2 regions of the Rhodovulum sp. BSW8 genome follow, and region 1 is predicted to be linked to the other one. Evidence: riboswitches for the same ligand, from Rfam matches in the RefSeq annotation. Region 1 holds a riboswitch; the other holds the start of a gene.
What was found. Region 1 has a riboswitch for cobalamin ahead of nrdH (glutaredoxin-like protein NrdH). Riboswitches for the same ligand answer to the same signal wherever they lie in the genome.
Positions count from the first base shown of each region.

Region 2: another riboswitch for cobalamin. It lies ahead of DSD19_RS03765 (hypothetical protein); the one in region 1 lies ahead of nrdH (glutaredoxin-like protein NrdH).

Region 1 covers NZ_QNVX01000009.1:18,286-26,316, forward strand. The annotation lists gene DSD19_RS06855 (hybrid-cluster NAD(P)-dependent oxidoreductase) at 1-152, opposite strand, end outside; gene DSD19_RS06860 (aromatic ring-hydroxylating dioxygenase subunit alpha) at 158-1,387, opposite strand; cobalamin riboswitch at 1,499-1,695, opposite strand; cobalamin riboswitch at 1,968-2,188, shown strand; gene nrdH (glutaredoxin-like protein NrdH) at 2,299-2,520, shown strand; gene nrdI (class Ib ribonucleoside-diphosphate reductase assembly flavoprotein NrdI) at 2,526-2,942, shown strand; gene nrdE (class 1b ribonucleoside-diphosphate reductase subunit alpha) at 2,924-5,062, shown strand; gene nrdF (class 1b ribonucleoside-diphosphate reductase subunit beta) at 5,071-6,045, shown strand; partial or broken gene DSD19_RS06885 (ribonucleoside triphosphate reductase) at 6,066-8,031, shown strand, end outside.
Region 2 covers NZ_QNVX01000005.1:316,489-324,519, reverse strand. The annotation lists gene DSD19_RS03785 (ABC transporter permease) at 1-293, shown strand, start outside; gene DSD19_RS03780 (ABC transporter ATP-binding protein) at 290-1,036, shown strand; gene DSD19_RS03775 (paraquat-inducible protein A) at 1,059-1,496, shown strand; gene metH (methionine synthase) at 1,527-5,288, opposite strand; cobalamin riboswitch at 5,407-5,619, shown strand; gene DSD19_RS03765 (hypothetical protein) at 5,650-6,018, shown strand; gene nikR (nickel-responsive transcriptional regulator NikR) at 6,041-6,505, opposite strand; gene DSD19_RS03755 (ABC transporter substrate-binding protein) at 6,648-8,031, shown strand, end outside.

The DNA.
Region 1 (8,031 bases):
AACTGCCCCGGCAGATAGTCGAAAAGCGCGCCGGAGGGCGCCTGGAAGGTGAAGGTGGCCGTGTTCGGCACCTCGGGGATGACCGAGACGCATTCCAGCATCTCGTCATCGGACCAGATCGAGCGGGCCTGCGGGCCGGAGAGATCGGTCATCCCGCTCACTCCGCCGCGATCCGGGACGGCGCCCCGGTCCTTTCGGCGAGGGTCCGGCAATACCAGTCGACGAACTGGATCACGCCCGATTCCTGCACCGCCGAATAGGGCCCCGGCACATAGGCCGGCGAGTCGATGCCCAGCTGGTTGTCCTCGACCACCCGCCGGTCCTCGTCGTTGGTGGCGATCCAGACTTCGGTCAGGCGCGTGAGGTCATAGTCGCGCCCCTCGACCGCGTCCCTGTGTACCAGCCACTTGGTCGTGACTTCGGTTTCCCGTGCCGAGACCGGTGTCACGCGGAAGACGATGGAATGGTCCGACAGGAAATGGTTCCAGGTCGTCGGATAGTGGAACAGAAGCAAGGTCCCGGCATCCCGGAACGGCAACCGTCCAAGCGGGCGGGTCACGGCCACCTTGCCGTCCATCGTGTAGCTTTCGGCACCGGGCAGCAGCGGCATCCGCGCGACCCTGAACTGCCCGCTTCCTGCCAGGCGAAGCCGTGCCGGAATGCCCGCGTCCTCGCAGCGCGCGACATGCGCCCTGACGGGTTCGGGCAGGGCATCGCCGTCGGTGCCGGTGATGCGGGGGTCCTCGGGATAGGTGCGGCACAGGGAGGGGTGGTTGCCGCTGCAATGATAGCACTCGCGGTTGTTCTCCCAGACGAGCTTCCAGTTGCCATTCTCGATGATGGTGGATTCGTGGGCGACCTTCGCCGTCGTCAGGTCATGCACCTCGAGGTAGGGACGGACCTGATCGGCGAAGGCGTCGAAATCGGGCGCCTCCTCGGCCAGGCAGATATAGACAAGCCCCGCCAGTTCACGGCAGTGAACCGGTTTCAGGCCGTGCGCCGAGGCGTCGAATTCGGCGCCCATGTCCCGCGCCCAAAGCAGCCGCCCGTCCAGTTCGTAGGTCCATTGGTGATAGGGGCAGACAAGCTTCGGGACGTTGCCCCGGGCCGCCTTGCAGATGATCGAGCCGCGATGGCGGCAGGAATTGTGGAACGCGCGGATCGCGCCATCGGCGCCGCGCACGAGGATCACGCGATAGGCGCCGACCTTGTGGGTGACGTAGGAGCCGGGCTTTTCCAGCTCGCAGCTCGGAATGGCGAACAGCCACTCGCGATACCAGATCGTCTGGAGATCGGCCTCGAAAACGCCTTGATCGGTATAAAACGGACGGTCCAGCGCCTGTCCCGGTTTCTGTGCGGCCAACAAATGCGAGAGGTCGTGCTTCATGGTCTGCCCCTTGCCGCATGTTTCGCGGCGGTTTCCGAAGCGAGCGGAGCGCAAACCGTCCGGGCCCCGGCATACCGCCACAGCCCGTCAAGCGCCTGCGCCGCCGCCCGCGGCTTGCGTCTCGCGCAAGGCTGGTTTCCGGGCTTCGGAGTGGCCTTTCAGCCGGGCGCGGCGCCTTCCCGGGGAGGCTTTCCCAGTGGCCTTCGCCGTGCCTGCCCATCCGTTACCGTTGCGGGGGCAGCGCCGGTTCTGCACCGGCTTCCCAATTCTCCGCCGTCACCGGCGGCACCTTGCGGAACGATTCTAATCGCAGAGGGCGGCAGCCGATGGCCGGAAAACGACTTCGGCCATCGCATTCGCGAACAAGGCCGATCCCCGGGCCGGGACGCGCGCCATTGGGTCGAAGCGGAAGCTTCAGGATCGCTGCGCGAGACCGGACGGAGGTTTTTCAGGCGATTGGGAGACCTTCCACCAAAGAAACGGGTCCACGTGCCGGCGCCAGCCCTTTCGGCCCTGCACCCAACAGGTCGTAAATCTGAGGATCTGGAACACCAGATATTGACATCCGAAGGGGATCGAGAGATGGTGATCCAGTCATGGTTTCCCGGGGCGACCCGGGGACGAAAGAGGGAAGCCGGTGCAGGCCCGTATGGGTCAAATCCGGCGCTGCCCCCGCAACTGTGAGCGGCGAGCGAAGCTGACGACGCCACTGGGCCAATCCATCAGGGGATCGGGGTCCGGGAAGGCCAGCCAAGTGTCGACCCGCAAGCCAGGAGACCTGCCATGACGGACGGCGACAACCACAGGCGGAGGGCCTCGGGGTGCGTGTGCGATTCGCGGCGGGCCGCCCCGTCGCCATGGCTCTCGTGTCCCAAGGTCCGACAGGAAACGGCAGACATATGGGGCGAGACATGACTATCACCGTCTATTCCAGACCGGCCTGCGTGCAATGCACGGCCACGACACGCGCGCTTGAGGCGCGCGGGCTGAGCTATGAAGTGATCGACCTGACCGAAGATGACGCGGCGCTGAGCCATGTGACCGGGCTGGGTTACCGGCAGGTGCCGGTGGTGATTGCGGGCGAGGATCACTGGGCGGGGTTCCGTCCGGACCTGATCGGTCGGCTGGCCTGACGGCGATGGGCGGGCTCGTCTACTATTCCTCCGGGTCTGGCAATACCGCGCGCTTCGTGCAGGCTCTGGGTCTGCCGGCGGCGCGCATTCCGATCGACCCCGAGGATCCAATGCCCAGCCCGGCCGACGCCTTCGTGCTGATCTGCCCGACCTATGCCGACGGCGCGGGCCGTGGCGCTGTGCCCAGGCAGGTGATCCGCTTTCTCAACGATCCCGTCCCCCGCAGCGCTCTGCGGGGCGTCATCGCCAGTGGAAACCGCAATTTCGGCACGCTCTTCGCCGCCGCAGGCGAGGTCATCGCCCGCAAATGCGCCGTTCCGGTGCTTTACCGGTTCGAACTGGCCGGAACCGAAGCCGACATCGCCCGCGTCCGTGCTGGGCTTGCAGAGTTCTGGAGACCGAAATGCTCGATCACGGCCTGAAAGACGCGTCGGCGCTTGATTACCATGCGCTGAACGCGATGCTGAACCTCTTCGACGAAGACGGACGCATCCGCTTCGACGCCGAACGCATGGCCGCGCGGCAGTATTTTCTGCAGCATGTCAACCAGAACACCGTGTTCTTTCACAGCCTTGACGAAAAGCTCGGATATCTGGTCGATGAAGGCTATTACGAGGCCGAGGTTCTCGACCAGTATTCCCGGAATTTCCAGCGGCGGATCTGGGATGCGGCCTATGCGAGGAAATTCCGCTTTTCCACGTTCCTCGGGGCCTTCAAATACTATACCTCCTACACCCTGAAGACCCGCGACGGGCAGCGCTATCTGGAACGCTATGAAGACCGCGTGGTGATGGTGGCTCTCGCGCTGGCGCGGGGCGACGAAGCCCTGGCCATGCGGCTGATGGACGAGATGATCTCGGGCCGCTTCCAGCCCGCCACCCCCACCTTTCTGAACGCCGGAAAGAAAAGCCGGGGCGAGTTGATCTCGTGTTTCCTGCTGAGGGTCGAGGACAACATGGAGTCCATCGGCCGGGCCATCAATTCCTCGCTGCAGCTCAGCAAGCGCGGCGGCGGCGTTGCGCTGATGCTGACCAACATCCGCGAGCATGGCGCCCCTATCAAGGGGATCGAAAACCAGTCCTCGGGTGTGATCCCGGTGATGAAACTGCTGGAAGACTCGTTTTCCTATGCCAATCAGCTGGGGGCGCGGCAGGGGGCGGGCGCTGTCTATCTGAACGCGCACCATCCCGACATCCTGCGCTTTCTTGATACCAAACGCGAGAATGCCGACGAAAAGATCCGCATCAAGACCCTGTCGCTTGGCGTCGTGATCCCGGACGTTACCTTCGATCTCGCCAAGCGGGACGAGGACATGTACCTGTTTTCGCCCCATGACGTGGAGCGGGTTTACGGCATGCCCTTCTCGGAAGTGTCGGTGACCGAGAAATACGACGAGATGGTCGACGACAAGCGGATCCGCAAAAGCAAGATCAACGCGCGCGACTTCTTCCAGACGCTGGCCGAGATCCAGTTCGAGAGCGGATACCCCTACATCATGTTCGAGGACACGGTGAACCGTGCGAACCCGGTGGCGGGGCGGATCGCCATGTCGAACCTCTGTTCCGAGATCCTTCAGGTGAACGAGGCCTCCGAATTCGACGATGACCTGAGCTACCGGCATCTCGGGACCGACATCTCCTGCAACCTCGGCAGCCTGAACATCGCGGCCGCCATGGACGGGCCGGATCTCGGGGAAACGGTGGAAACCGCGATCCGGGCGCTGACGGCGGTTTCGGAGATGTCGGCCATCGACAGCGTGCCCTCGATCCGGCGGGGGAATGACGAGGCCCATGCGGTGGGGCTGGGCCAGATGAACCTTCACGGTTTCCTGGCCCGTGAGCGGATCCATTACGGCAGCCCCGAGGGCATCGATTTCACCCGCAGCTATTTCGCGGCCATTGCCTATCATGCCCTGCGCGCGTCGAATGCCCTCGCGCGCGAAAAGGGGAAAAGCTTCGCGGGCTTCGACCTCTCGAAATACGCGGACGGGACCTTCTTCGAAAAATACGTGACCCGGGACTGGTTGCCCGAGACGGAAACCGTGCGCGATCTTTTCGTCCGGTTCGGGGTCGATCTGCCGAGCCGCAGCCAGTGGGCGGCGCTGCGCGACGCCGTCATCCGGGACGGGCTTTACAACCGCAACCTGCAGGCCGTGCCGCCCACCGGGTCGATCAGCTACATCAACAACTCGACCTCCTCGATCCACCCGATCGCCTCCAGGATCGAGATCCGCAAGGAGGGCAAGATCGGCCGCGTCTACTATCCCGCGCCGTTCATGACGAACGATAATCTGGAGTTCTACCGGGACGCCTACGAGATCGGCCCCGAAGCGATCATCGACACCTATGCCGCCGCGACCGAGCATGTCGATCAGGGCCTGTCGATGACGCTGTTCTTTCCGGCCGAGTCAACGACCCGCGACATCAACCGCGCCCAGATCCGCGCCTGGAAGACGGGCATCAAGACCATCTATTACATCCGTTTGCGCCAGACGGTTCTTGAGGGAACCGAGGTGCAGGGCTGCGTGTCCTGCACGCTGTGAGGTCCGAAATGAAAGACATGACCGATATCCGTGCCGTCCCCCGCGCGATCAACTGGAACCGGCTGCAGGACAACAAGGACCTGGAGGTCTGGAACCGGCTGACGGTAAATTTCTGGTTGCCCGAAAAGGTGCCGCTGTCGAACGACGTTCAAAGCTGGGCGACGCTTCGCCCCGAAGAGCAGCAACTGACCATCCGTGTGTTCACCGGCCTGACGCTGCTCGACACGATCCAGAACGCCGTCGGCGCGCCCGCGATGTTGCCCGATGCGCAGACCCCGCACGAAGAGGCGGTGCTGACCAACATCGCCTTCATGGAGGCGGTGCATGCGCGAAGCTATTCCTCGGTTTTCTCGACGCTCTGCCAGACGCGCGAGGTCGACGAAGCGTTCCGCTGGTCCGAGGAAAACCCGCATCTGCAGGCGAAGGCCCGGCTGATCCTCGACGAATACGCTGCGTGCGGCGATCCCTTGCGCCGCAAGGTCGCCTCGGTGTTCCTGGAAAGCTTCCTGTTCTATTCGGGGTTCTACCTGCCAATGTACTGGTCGAGCCGCGCCAAGCTGACCAATACCGCCGATCTGATCCGCCTGATCATCCGCGACGAGGCGATCCACGGCTACTATATCGGCTACAAGTTTCAGCGCGGTGCCGACCGGCTTCCAGAGGCAGAACGCGCCGCTCTGAAGGACTTTGCCTTCGCGCTGATCTTCGATCTCTACGAAATCGAGGCGCGCTATACCGAAGAGCTTTATGACGGCCTCGGCCTGACCGAAGACGTCAAGGCCTTCCTTCACTACAACGCCAATAAGGCGCTGCAGAATCTCGGCTACGAGGCGCTGTTTCCGCCCGCCGCCTGCGAGGTGAACCCCGCAATTCTTGCCGCGCTGAGTCCCGACAGCGAGAACCACGATTTCTTCTCGGGCTCGGGCTCCTCATACGTCATCGGCAAGGCGGTGGCGACCGAGGACGAGGACTGGGATTTTTGACCATGCAGACAGGTGATGCGATGACGGCCGTTCTCCCCCAATCCGTCGTGACCCGCGACGGGCAGGTGGTTCCCTTCGACAGTGGCCGCATCGCGCGGGCCGTCGCCCGCGCGGGCGAGGCCACCGGCGAGTTCGGCGCCGAAGAGGCCGCGCGCCTGACCGATCGGGTGGTGCGGGTCCTGAGCTTTCGCCATGCGGGCGGCGCGCCCGGCGTCGAAGAGATCCAGGATGCGGTCGAACAGGCGCTGATCGGCGCCAACCGGATGGTGACGGTGCGCGCCTATGCGGTCTATCGCGACCAGCATGCGCGGCTGCGCGAGGACCGGCGGGTGCTGGTCGATGTGGAAAGCTCGATCAACGAATATCTCGACAGGTCGGACTGGCGGGTGAACGCCAACGCGAACCAGGGCTATTCGCTGGGCGGCATGATCCTGAACACCTCGGGCAAGGTGACGGCCAATTACTGGCTGAGCCATATCTACCCGCCGGAAGTCGGCCGGGCCCATCGCGAGGGCGATGTCCATATCCACGATCTCGACATGTTCGCGGGCTATTGCGCGGGCTGGTCGCTGCGGACGCTCTTGCGCGAGGGGCTGAACGGCGTGCCCGGCACCATCGAATCCGGCCCGCCGATGCATCTGACCAGCGCCTTGGGCCAGATCGTCAATTTCCTCGGCACGCTGCAGAACGAATGGGCCGGTGCGCAGGCCTTCAGTTCCTTCGATACCTATCTCGCGCCCTATGTGCGGCTCGACGGGCTGGACTATGCCGCCGTGCGGCAGGCGATGCAGGAATTCATCTACAACCTCAACGTCCCCTCGCGCTGGGGCACCCAGACGCCCTTCACCAACCTCACCTTCGACTGGACCTGTCCCGCCGATCTGGCGGACCAGGTGCCGATCGTCGGCGGGCGCGAGGTCGATTTCGCCTATGGCGAGCTGCAGGCCGAGATGGACCTCATCAACCGCGCCTATATGGAGGTGATGACCGAGGGCGATGCCCATGGCCGGGTCTTCACCTTCCCGATCCCGACCTACAACATCACGCCCGATTTCCCCTGGGACAGCGAGAACGCAGGCTATCTCTTCGAGATGACGGCGAAATACGGGCTGCCCTATTTCCAGAACTTCGTGAATTCGGAACTGGAACCTCACATGGTCCGGTCCATGTGCTGCCGGTTGCAGCTGGACCTGACCGAACTGCTGAAACGCGGCAACGGGCTTTTCGGGTCGGCCGAGCAGACCGGGTCGCTTGGCGTCGTCACCATCAACTGCGCCCGGCTGGGCTATCTGCACAAGGGCGACGAGGCGGGGCTGCTGGCCGCGCTCGACCGGCTGGCGGGGATCGCGAAGACCAGCCTGGAGCTGAAGCGCAAGGTGATCGAGCGCCATATCGAGGCCGGGCTTTTCCCTTACACCAAGCGCTATCTCGGAACGCTGAGAAACCATTTCTCGACGCTGGGCGTGAATGGCGTGAACGAGATGATCCGGAACTTCAGCGGCGATACCCAGGACATCACGACCCCATGGGGCAAGGCCTTCGCGCTGCGCTTCATGGACCATCTGCGCGCCCGGATGGTCGAGTTTCAGGAAGACACCGGGCATATGTACAACCTTGAGGCCACGCCTGCCGAGGGCACGACCTACCGCTTTGCCCGCGAGGACCGGAAACGCTTCTCCGGCATCCTGCAGGCGGGCACGGACGATCAGCCCTATTACACCAACTCGACCCAGCTTCCCGTGGGCTGGACCTCCGACCCGTTCGAGGCGCTCGAACATCAGGAGCCGCTGCAGGCGCGCTATACCGGCGGCACGGTCCTGCATCTTTACATGGGCGAGCGGATCTCTTCGGCCGAGGCCTGCAAGAAGCTCGTCCGCCGGGCGCTGTCGTCGTTCCGCCTGCCCTATATCACCGTGACGCCCACCTTCTCGATCTGCCCCAAACACGGGTATCTCGCGGGCGAGCACGAATTCTGCCCCAAATGCG
Region 2 (8,031 bases), on a different contig from region 1:
ATTCCATCGGCATCTTCGGCGGCTATCTGGTGGGCACCCAAAGCCTCGGGCTGAACGCCGCCGCCTATCTGAAGAACACCGCCGATTATCTGGAAATCTGGGACGTGACCTCGGGTCTGGTGAAGGGCGCGGCCTTCGGCTTCCTGATCGCGCTGGTCGGCTGCTATTATGGCATGAATTCGGGCCGCGGCGCCCAGGGCGTGGGGGCCGCCACGAAATCGGCGGTGGTCGCCGCCTCGGTTCTGGTGCTGGCCGCCAACTACATTCTCACAACCCTGTTCTTCGCCGCATGATCGAGCTTCGCGATATCCGCAAGGCCTTCGGCCGGAACCATGTCCTGAGGGGCGTGACGCTGACCGTCCCGAAGGGCGAAAGCATGGTCATCATCGGCGGGTCTGGCACCGGCAAGTCGGTGCTGCTGAAATGCATCCTCGGGCTGGTGCGGCCCGATGCTGGCCAGATCCTGATCGAGGGCGAGGATGCGTCGCGCGCCGAACGCGAGGCGTTTCTGGCGCGCTTCGGGATGCTGTTTCAGGGCGGCGCGCTGTTCGATTCGCTGCCGGTCTGGCAGAACGTGGCCTTCCGGCTGATGCGCGGCGCCACCAAGCGGCCCAAGGCCGAGGCCCGCGAGATCGCCATCGAAAAGCTGCGCCGGGTCGGGCTGAAACCCGAGGTCGCCGATCTGTTCCCGGCCGAGCTGTCGGGCGGCATGCAGAAACGCGTGGGTCTGGCCCGCGCCATCGCCGCCGATCCCGAGATCATCTTCTTCGACGAACCCACCACCGGGCTCGACCCGATCATGGCGGGCGTCATCAACGAGCTGATCCGCGAGATCGTGGTCGAGATGGGCGCGACCGCCATGACCATCACCCATGACATGAGCTCGGTCCGGGCCATCGCCGACGACGTGGCGATGCTGCATGGGGGCGTGATCCAGTGGACCGGGCCGGTCGCCGACATGGACCACTCGGGCGATCCCTATCTCGACCAGTTCATCCATGGCCGCGCCGAAGGCCCCATCGAGGCGGTGCGGTGACGGTCCGGCCGTGACCCTGCGGCTGCTGCGCTTCGCCAATCTGGCGCTGCTGATCCTCTTCCCCATCGCCTGGGCCGCGCCACTGTTGCGCGCGGGGCTCCTGCCGCTGTTCGGGATGTCGGAAATCTCGGTGCTGTCGGGGCTGGCCTCGCTCTGGCAGGCCGATATCTTCCTCGCGCTGCTGGTGACGCTGCTGGCGCTGGTCGCGCCCTATGCCAAGACCGTCGGGCTGGCGCTGGTCCAGTACGATCTGGCCTCGCCCCGGCTGCTGCCCGCGATCCATGTCATGGGCAAGCTCGCCATGGCCGATGTCTTCCTGATCGCCATCTATGTCGTGGTCGCGAAAGGGGTGGGCCTCGGCCGGGTCGAAACCGCCTGGGGGCTTTACCTCTTCACCTTCTGCGTACTGGCCTCTCTGGCATTGTCGAGCCTGACGGCCCGGGTGATGCACCGGACCTGACGCCCGGCATGGTCCGCCGGGCACCTGTCTTCAGGCCGCCGCCGCGTCGCCGGCCTTGCCGGGCGTGTAGTTCAGGACCGGCGCCAGATGGCGTTCGGCCTCGGCGAGCGCAATCCCCTTCCGCGCGGCATAATCGGCGACCTGATCGGCCTCGACCTTGCCGACCCCGAAATAGAAGCTGTCGGGATGGGCGAAATAAAGCCCCGAAACCGACGGCCCAGGCCACATCGCCATGCTTTCCGTCAGGCGGATGCCCACGGCCCGTTCCGCATCGAGCAGCCGGAAGAGCGTCGTCTTCTCGGTATGGTCGGGCTGGGCCGGGTAGCCCGGCGCGGGGCGGATGCCCTTGTAGGGCTCGGCGATCAGCTCTTCGGGGGTGAAGGTCTCATCGGGTGCATAGCCCCAGAGGCTGCGGCGCACTTCCGCATGCATGCGCTCGGCGAAGGCCTCGGCGATGCGGTCGGCCAGCGCCTTGACCATGATCGCGCCATAGTCGTCATGCTCGGCCGCCATGCGCTCGGCAATGGCGATTTCCTCGGAGCCCGCCGTCACCGCAAAGCCGCCCAGATAATCGGGCGCGGTGCCTTCGGGCGCCACGAAATCCGACAGCGCCGCATTGGCCACGCCCGGTCGCTTGACGGTCTGCTGGCGCAGGGTGTGGAAGGTGGCGAGCGTTTCCTTGCGGTCCTCGCCCGTGTAAAGCCGCACATCGTCGCCCACCGCATTGGCGGGCCAGAAGCCCACCACGCCCTTCGGCGCGAACCAGTCGCCCTGCACGATCCGGTCGAGCATCCGCCGCGCATCGTCGTAAAGCGCCCGCGCCGCCTCGCCCTTGGCCTCGTCCTCGAGGATGCGGGGAAAGACGCCCTTCATGTCCCAGGCGTGGAAGAACGGAGTCCAGTCGATATGCGCCGCCAGATCGGCCAGATCCCAGCGGTCATAGACCCTGGTGCCGAGGAAGGAGGGCTTCGCCGGCGTGTAGCCCGTCCAGTCGATGGCGATCCGGTTGGCGCGGGCGGCCACGAGCGGCAGGCGCTTCTTGGCGGCCTCGCCGCGGGCATGCTTTTCGGCGATCTCGCGATACTCCTCGCGGATGCCCTCGACATAGCCCGACCGCTGGTTGTCGCTCAGCAGCGCGGACACGACGCCCACCGCCCGGCTGGCATCGGTCACATAGACCGCCTGCCCCGCCGTGTAGTTCGGCGCGATCTTCACAGCCGTATGCACCTTGCTGGTCGTGGCCCCCCCGATCAGCAGCGGAATGTCGAAGCCCTGCCGCTGCATCTCGGAGGCCATGTGAACCATCTCGTCCAGCGAGGGCGTGATCAGCCCCGACAGGCCGATGATGTCGACTGCGTGCTCCTTCGCGGCGGCGATGATCTTCTCGGGCGGGACCATGACGCCCAGATCGACGATTTCATAATTGTTGCAGGCCAGCACGACGCCGACGATATTCTTGCCGATGTCATGGACGTCGCCCTTGACGGTCGCCATCAGCACCTTGCCCGCAGCCTCGCGGCGGCCGTCCTTTTCGGCCTCCATATGGGGCAGCAGCACGGCCACGGCCTGTTTCATCACGCGGGCCGATTTCACCACCTGCGGCAGGAACATCTTGCCCGCCCCGAAAAGGTCGCCCACCACGTTCATCCCCGCCATCAGCGGGCCCTCGATCACGTGCAGAGGCCGCTCGGCCGCCAGCCGGGCCTCTTCGGTATCGGCCTCGATGAATTCGGTGATGCCGTTGACCAGAGCATGTTCCAGCCGCTTCCCGACCGGCAGCTCGCGCCAGGACATGTCCTTTTCGCGGGCCTGAGACCCGCCCTGCCCGCGGTATTTCTCGGCCAGCTCCAGCATCCGCTCGGTCGCATCGGCGCGGCGGTTCAGCACCACGTCCTCGCAGGCCTCGCGCAGCTCGGGATCGATCTGGTCATAGACCGCCAGCTGACCGGCATTGACGATGCCCATATCCATCCCCGCCTGGATGGCGTGGTACAGGAACACCGCATGCATCGCCTCGCGCACGGGCTCGTTGCCGCGGAAGCTGAAGGACAGGTTCGACACGCCGCCCGAGATATGGACATGCGGGCAATCGGCCGTGATCCGCCGCGTGGCCTCGATGAAATCGACGCCGTAATTGTCATGCTCCTCGATGCCGGTCGCGACGGCGAAGACGTTCGGGTCGAAGATGATGTCCTCGGGCGGAAAACCGACTTCTTCGGTCAACAGCTTGTAGGCGCGGGCGCAGATCTCGACCTTGCGGTCCTCGGTATCGGCCTGGCCCTTCTCGTCGAAGGCCATCACGATCACCGCCGCACCATAGGCCCGGCACAGCCGCGCATGATCGAGGAAAGCCTCTTCGCCCTCCTTCATCGAGATCGAGTTGACGACCGGCTTGCCCTGCACGCATTTCAGGCCCGCCTCGATCACCTCCCATTTCGAGCTGTCGATCATCACCGGCACGCGGGCGATGTCGGGTTCGGCGGCGACGAGGTTCAGGAAGTCGATCATCGCCTGTTTGCTGTCAATCAGCCCCTCGTCCATGTTGACGTCGATGATCTGGGCGCCGTTCTCGACCTGGTCGCGCGCCACATCGAGGGCGGTGGCGTAATCCTGCTCCTTGATCAGCTTGCGGAACCGGGCAGAGCCGGTGACGTTCGTCCGCTCGCCCACGTTCACGAAGGGGATGTCGTCGGTCAGGGTGAAGGGTTCCAGTCCCGAGAGCCGCATCTTCGGCGCGATCTCGGGGATCTTGCGCGGGGCATGCCCCTCGACCGCCTTCGCCACGGCCGCGATATGGTCATAGGTCGAGCCGCAGCAGCCGCCGACGATATTGACCAGCCCGTCTGTCGCGAAGCCCTCGACCAGGGCCGCCATCTCGTCGGGGGTCTGGTCGTACTCGCCCATCTCGTTCGGGAGCCCCGCATTGGGATAGGCGCAGATCAGCGTGTCGGCCACGGCCGAAAGTTCCGCCAGATGCGGGCGCATCGCATCGGCGCCAAGCGCACAGTTCAGCCCGACGGTCAGCGGCCGGGCATGGCGCACTGAATGCCAGAAGGCCGTCGGCGTCTGGCCCGACAGCGTGCGCCCCGACAGGTCGGTGATGGTGCCCGAGATCATAACGGGCAGGCGCAGGCCGGTTTCGGCAAAAACCTCTTCGCAGGCGAAGATCGCGGCCTTGGCGTTCAGCGTGTCGAAGATCGTCTCGATCAGCACCAGGTCGATGCCGCCCGCGATCAGCCCGTGCAGCTGTTCGGCATAGGCGATGCGCAGATCGTCGAAGGTGACGGCGCGGTAGCCGGGATCGTTCACGTCGGGGCTGATCGAGGCGGTCCGGTTGGTCGGCCCCAGCGCGCCCGCGACGAAGCGATGCCGCCCGTCCTCGGCCTCGGCCCGGTCCATCGCCTTGCGCGCCAGCCGCGCGCCCGCCTCGTTCAGCGCGAAGACCTTGTCTTCCAGCCCGTAATCGGCCTGGGCGATGGCGGTCGAGGAAAAGGTGTTGGTCTCGACGATATCGGCACCCACCAACGCATAGCGATAGTGGATCTCTTCGATCACGTCGGGGTTCGTCAGGTTCAGAAGGTCGTTGTTGCCCTTTTGCGGCTTGTCGCCGTGCAGATGACAGGCGCAACCGCCGCCAGGACCGGTGAAATCCTCCTCGGTCAGGCCGAGCTTCTGGATCTGGGTGCCCATCGCCCCGTCCAGCACCAGGATGCGCTCGGCGGCGGCGGTGCGAAGGGTCTCGAAAACGGGCGACAGCGAAAGGCGGGCGGGGCGGGGCGCAGGTTGGGTCATGGACGGCAGATATGGCCTTCGGCCGCTCCTGTCCAATTCATGTTTGTCAGGATCTTTATGAGGCCGCTTCACATTGCCGAACGACCCGCTGCGCCATTGACAGCCGCCCGCCCCGCCGGGTACCGCTTGCGGCGATGGTTCCCGCAGGCCTTGCCGGCTGCGCGGGTGAAAAGGGAACGCGGTCCGCCGGAACCACCGGCAAAGCCGCGGCTGCCCCCGCAACTGTAGGCGGAGAGCCCCCCGAGACGGCCACTGGACCCGCAGGTCCGGGAAGGGTCGGGGCGGCGATGACCCGCAAGCCAGGAGACCTGCCATCCAAGCGTGCGAACCCGGGCGGGGTGCCCCGGCAAGGAGATCCGCGATGGATGACATCGGGGGCCGTCATGGCCCGGTTTTTCGTGACGAGGTTCCGGGCGGGGCCGGTCTGCCGGCGATGCTGGAGATGGTCCTGATGCGGCTTGCCGCCTGCCCCGAAACGGGCGCACGGGCGCGCGAGCTGGGTCAGCTCGGCTTCATGCAGTGGCTGGGCAGCCTGCCCGGCCGGGCCGATCTGCCCGCCGCCGCCCGCGCCGCCGAGGCGCAGGCGGCACCGGGTCCGGCCACGGCCGCGCTGGACGAGTTCCGGCGCCTGCTGGTGCAGATCCGCGCGATGCCGCCCCGGCCGCTGGATCTGGCCCTGCCGCGCCCTTGCCGCCGGGGCGGCGCCCGGGCGCGGCGGCTCAGGCTTTAGGCCGGTCCCGCCGCCGCCGGGGTCAGAAGCGGTCCAGCACCCGCAGGTGATCGTGGGTATGCGCCCGCTCGCCATGCAGGTGAAACTCGACCTCGGTCCGCACCGGGATCAGAACGGTCTGTCCGTGCCGCACGCCGCGTTGCAGGAACAGGCTGTTGGCATAGGCCTGGACCGAGCCCACCGTGCCCCGCATCACCGCCACCTCGACCGCCGCGTGATGGTCAAGCGGCACCGACAGCGCCGCGATGGCCGCGTCGTGGTGCTGCTGGCGGCTTTCGGGCACCAGCCGCCCCAGATCGCGCTGCGCCGGGTCCATGGCATAGGTCACGACGCCCACGCATTCGGCCGCCTCTGGCGCATCCTGATCGAGCCCCCGGCGGATCAGGTCGCGCAAGGCCTCGGACCGGTTCGACGCGCCAGACCGGTCCATGAAGGCGTCAAGCGCCTCAAGCAGGTCGTCCTCGATGGTGATCGTGATGCGCTGCATGGGGCCCCTCCCGCTTTGCGGCGACTTTGCCCGCGAAGCCGCGCACGAACAAGAGCCGGGCGAACAAGAGACAGAACCGCGCTTGGCATTCCCGCCCCTCCGGTCGTATGAATATCGAACACATAAATCATACCGAGTCCGCATGCGCCCCCTGTCCTCCCTTGCCCTTGCCGTTTCGTTGAGTCTGCCGCTGGCCGCCGAGGCGGCCCCGCCCTTGGTGCTGGCGGTGGGCGGCGAGCCCGAGACCGGTTTCGACCCGATCATGGGCTGGGGCCGCTACGGAAACCCGCTGTTTCAGGCAACGCTCCTGCGGCGCGAGGCCGATCTGTCGCTGGCGGGCGATCTTGCGACGGGCTGGACGCTGTCGGACGACCGGCTGACCTGGACCATCACGCTTCGCGACGATGCCCGCTTCTCGGACGGCACGCGGCTGAGCGCCGAGGATGTGGCCTTCACCTTCAACGCCGCACGCGACGGCGACGGGCTGACCGATCTCAAGGTGCTGAAAGAGGCCCGCGCGACCGGCCCGCTGACCGTCGAGCTGGAACTCCGCCATCCGCAGATCACCTTCACCGGCGATCTGGCGACGCTGGGGATCGTGCCGAAGGCATCCTATGGGCCGGATTACGCCCGCCACCCGGTCGGCGCCGGGCCGTTCCGCCTGGTCGAATGGCGCGAGGGCGAACAGCTGATCGTCGCGCCGAACCCCTACTGGCACGGCCCCGAGATCCCGTTTCCGCGCGTGACCTTCGTCTTCGGGGCCGAGGCGGCGGGGCTGGCGCTGGCGCGCACCGGCGCGGCGCAGATCGTCGCCGTACCCCCGGCCGAGGCCGATGCCCCGCCAGAGGGGATGCAGGTGCTGCATGTGCCCAGCGTCGACAATCGCGGGGTGATGTTCCCGATGCGTCCAGCGGGCGGCACGACCGCGGAAGGAGCCCCCATCGGCAATGACGTCACCGCCGACCGGGCCATCCGGGTGGCGGTCGATCAGGCGGTGGACCGGACCGCGCTGCTGGCGCTGGCGGTCAACGGCCATGGCGCCCCCGCCCATGGCCCGGCCGACGGGCTGCCCTGGGACAACCCCGCCGACCGCCTGTCCGAGACCGGCCCGGATGCCGCGCGCGCCACGCTGGAATCGGCGGGCTGGACCGATGCCGATGGCGACGGGCTGCGCGAGAAAGGCGGGCTGAAGGCGCAGTTCCAGCTGGTCTATCCCGCCTCGGATTCGGTGCGGCAAGCGCTGGCGCTGGGGGTCGCCGAGGCGCTGAAACCGGTCGGTATCCGGGCGATCCCCGACGGCCGGAGCTGGGACGAGATCGGGCGGCTGATGCATTCCGAACCGGTGGTCTTCGGCTGGGGCTCGCACGACCCGTCGGAGGTTTTCAACCTTTATGAGAGCAGCCTTGCGGGCCGGGGCTGGTACAATCCGGGCTTTTACGCAAACCCGGCGGTCGATGCCCATTTCGCCGCCGCCGAAGCCTCTGAAAGCTACGAGGCCTCGCTGCCCGAATGGCGCGCCGCGCAAT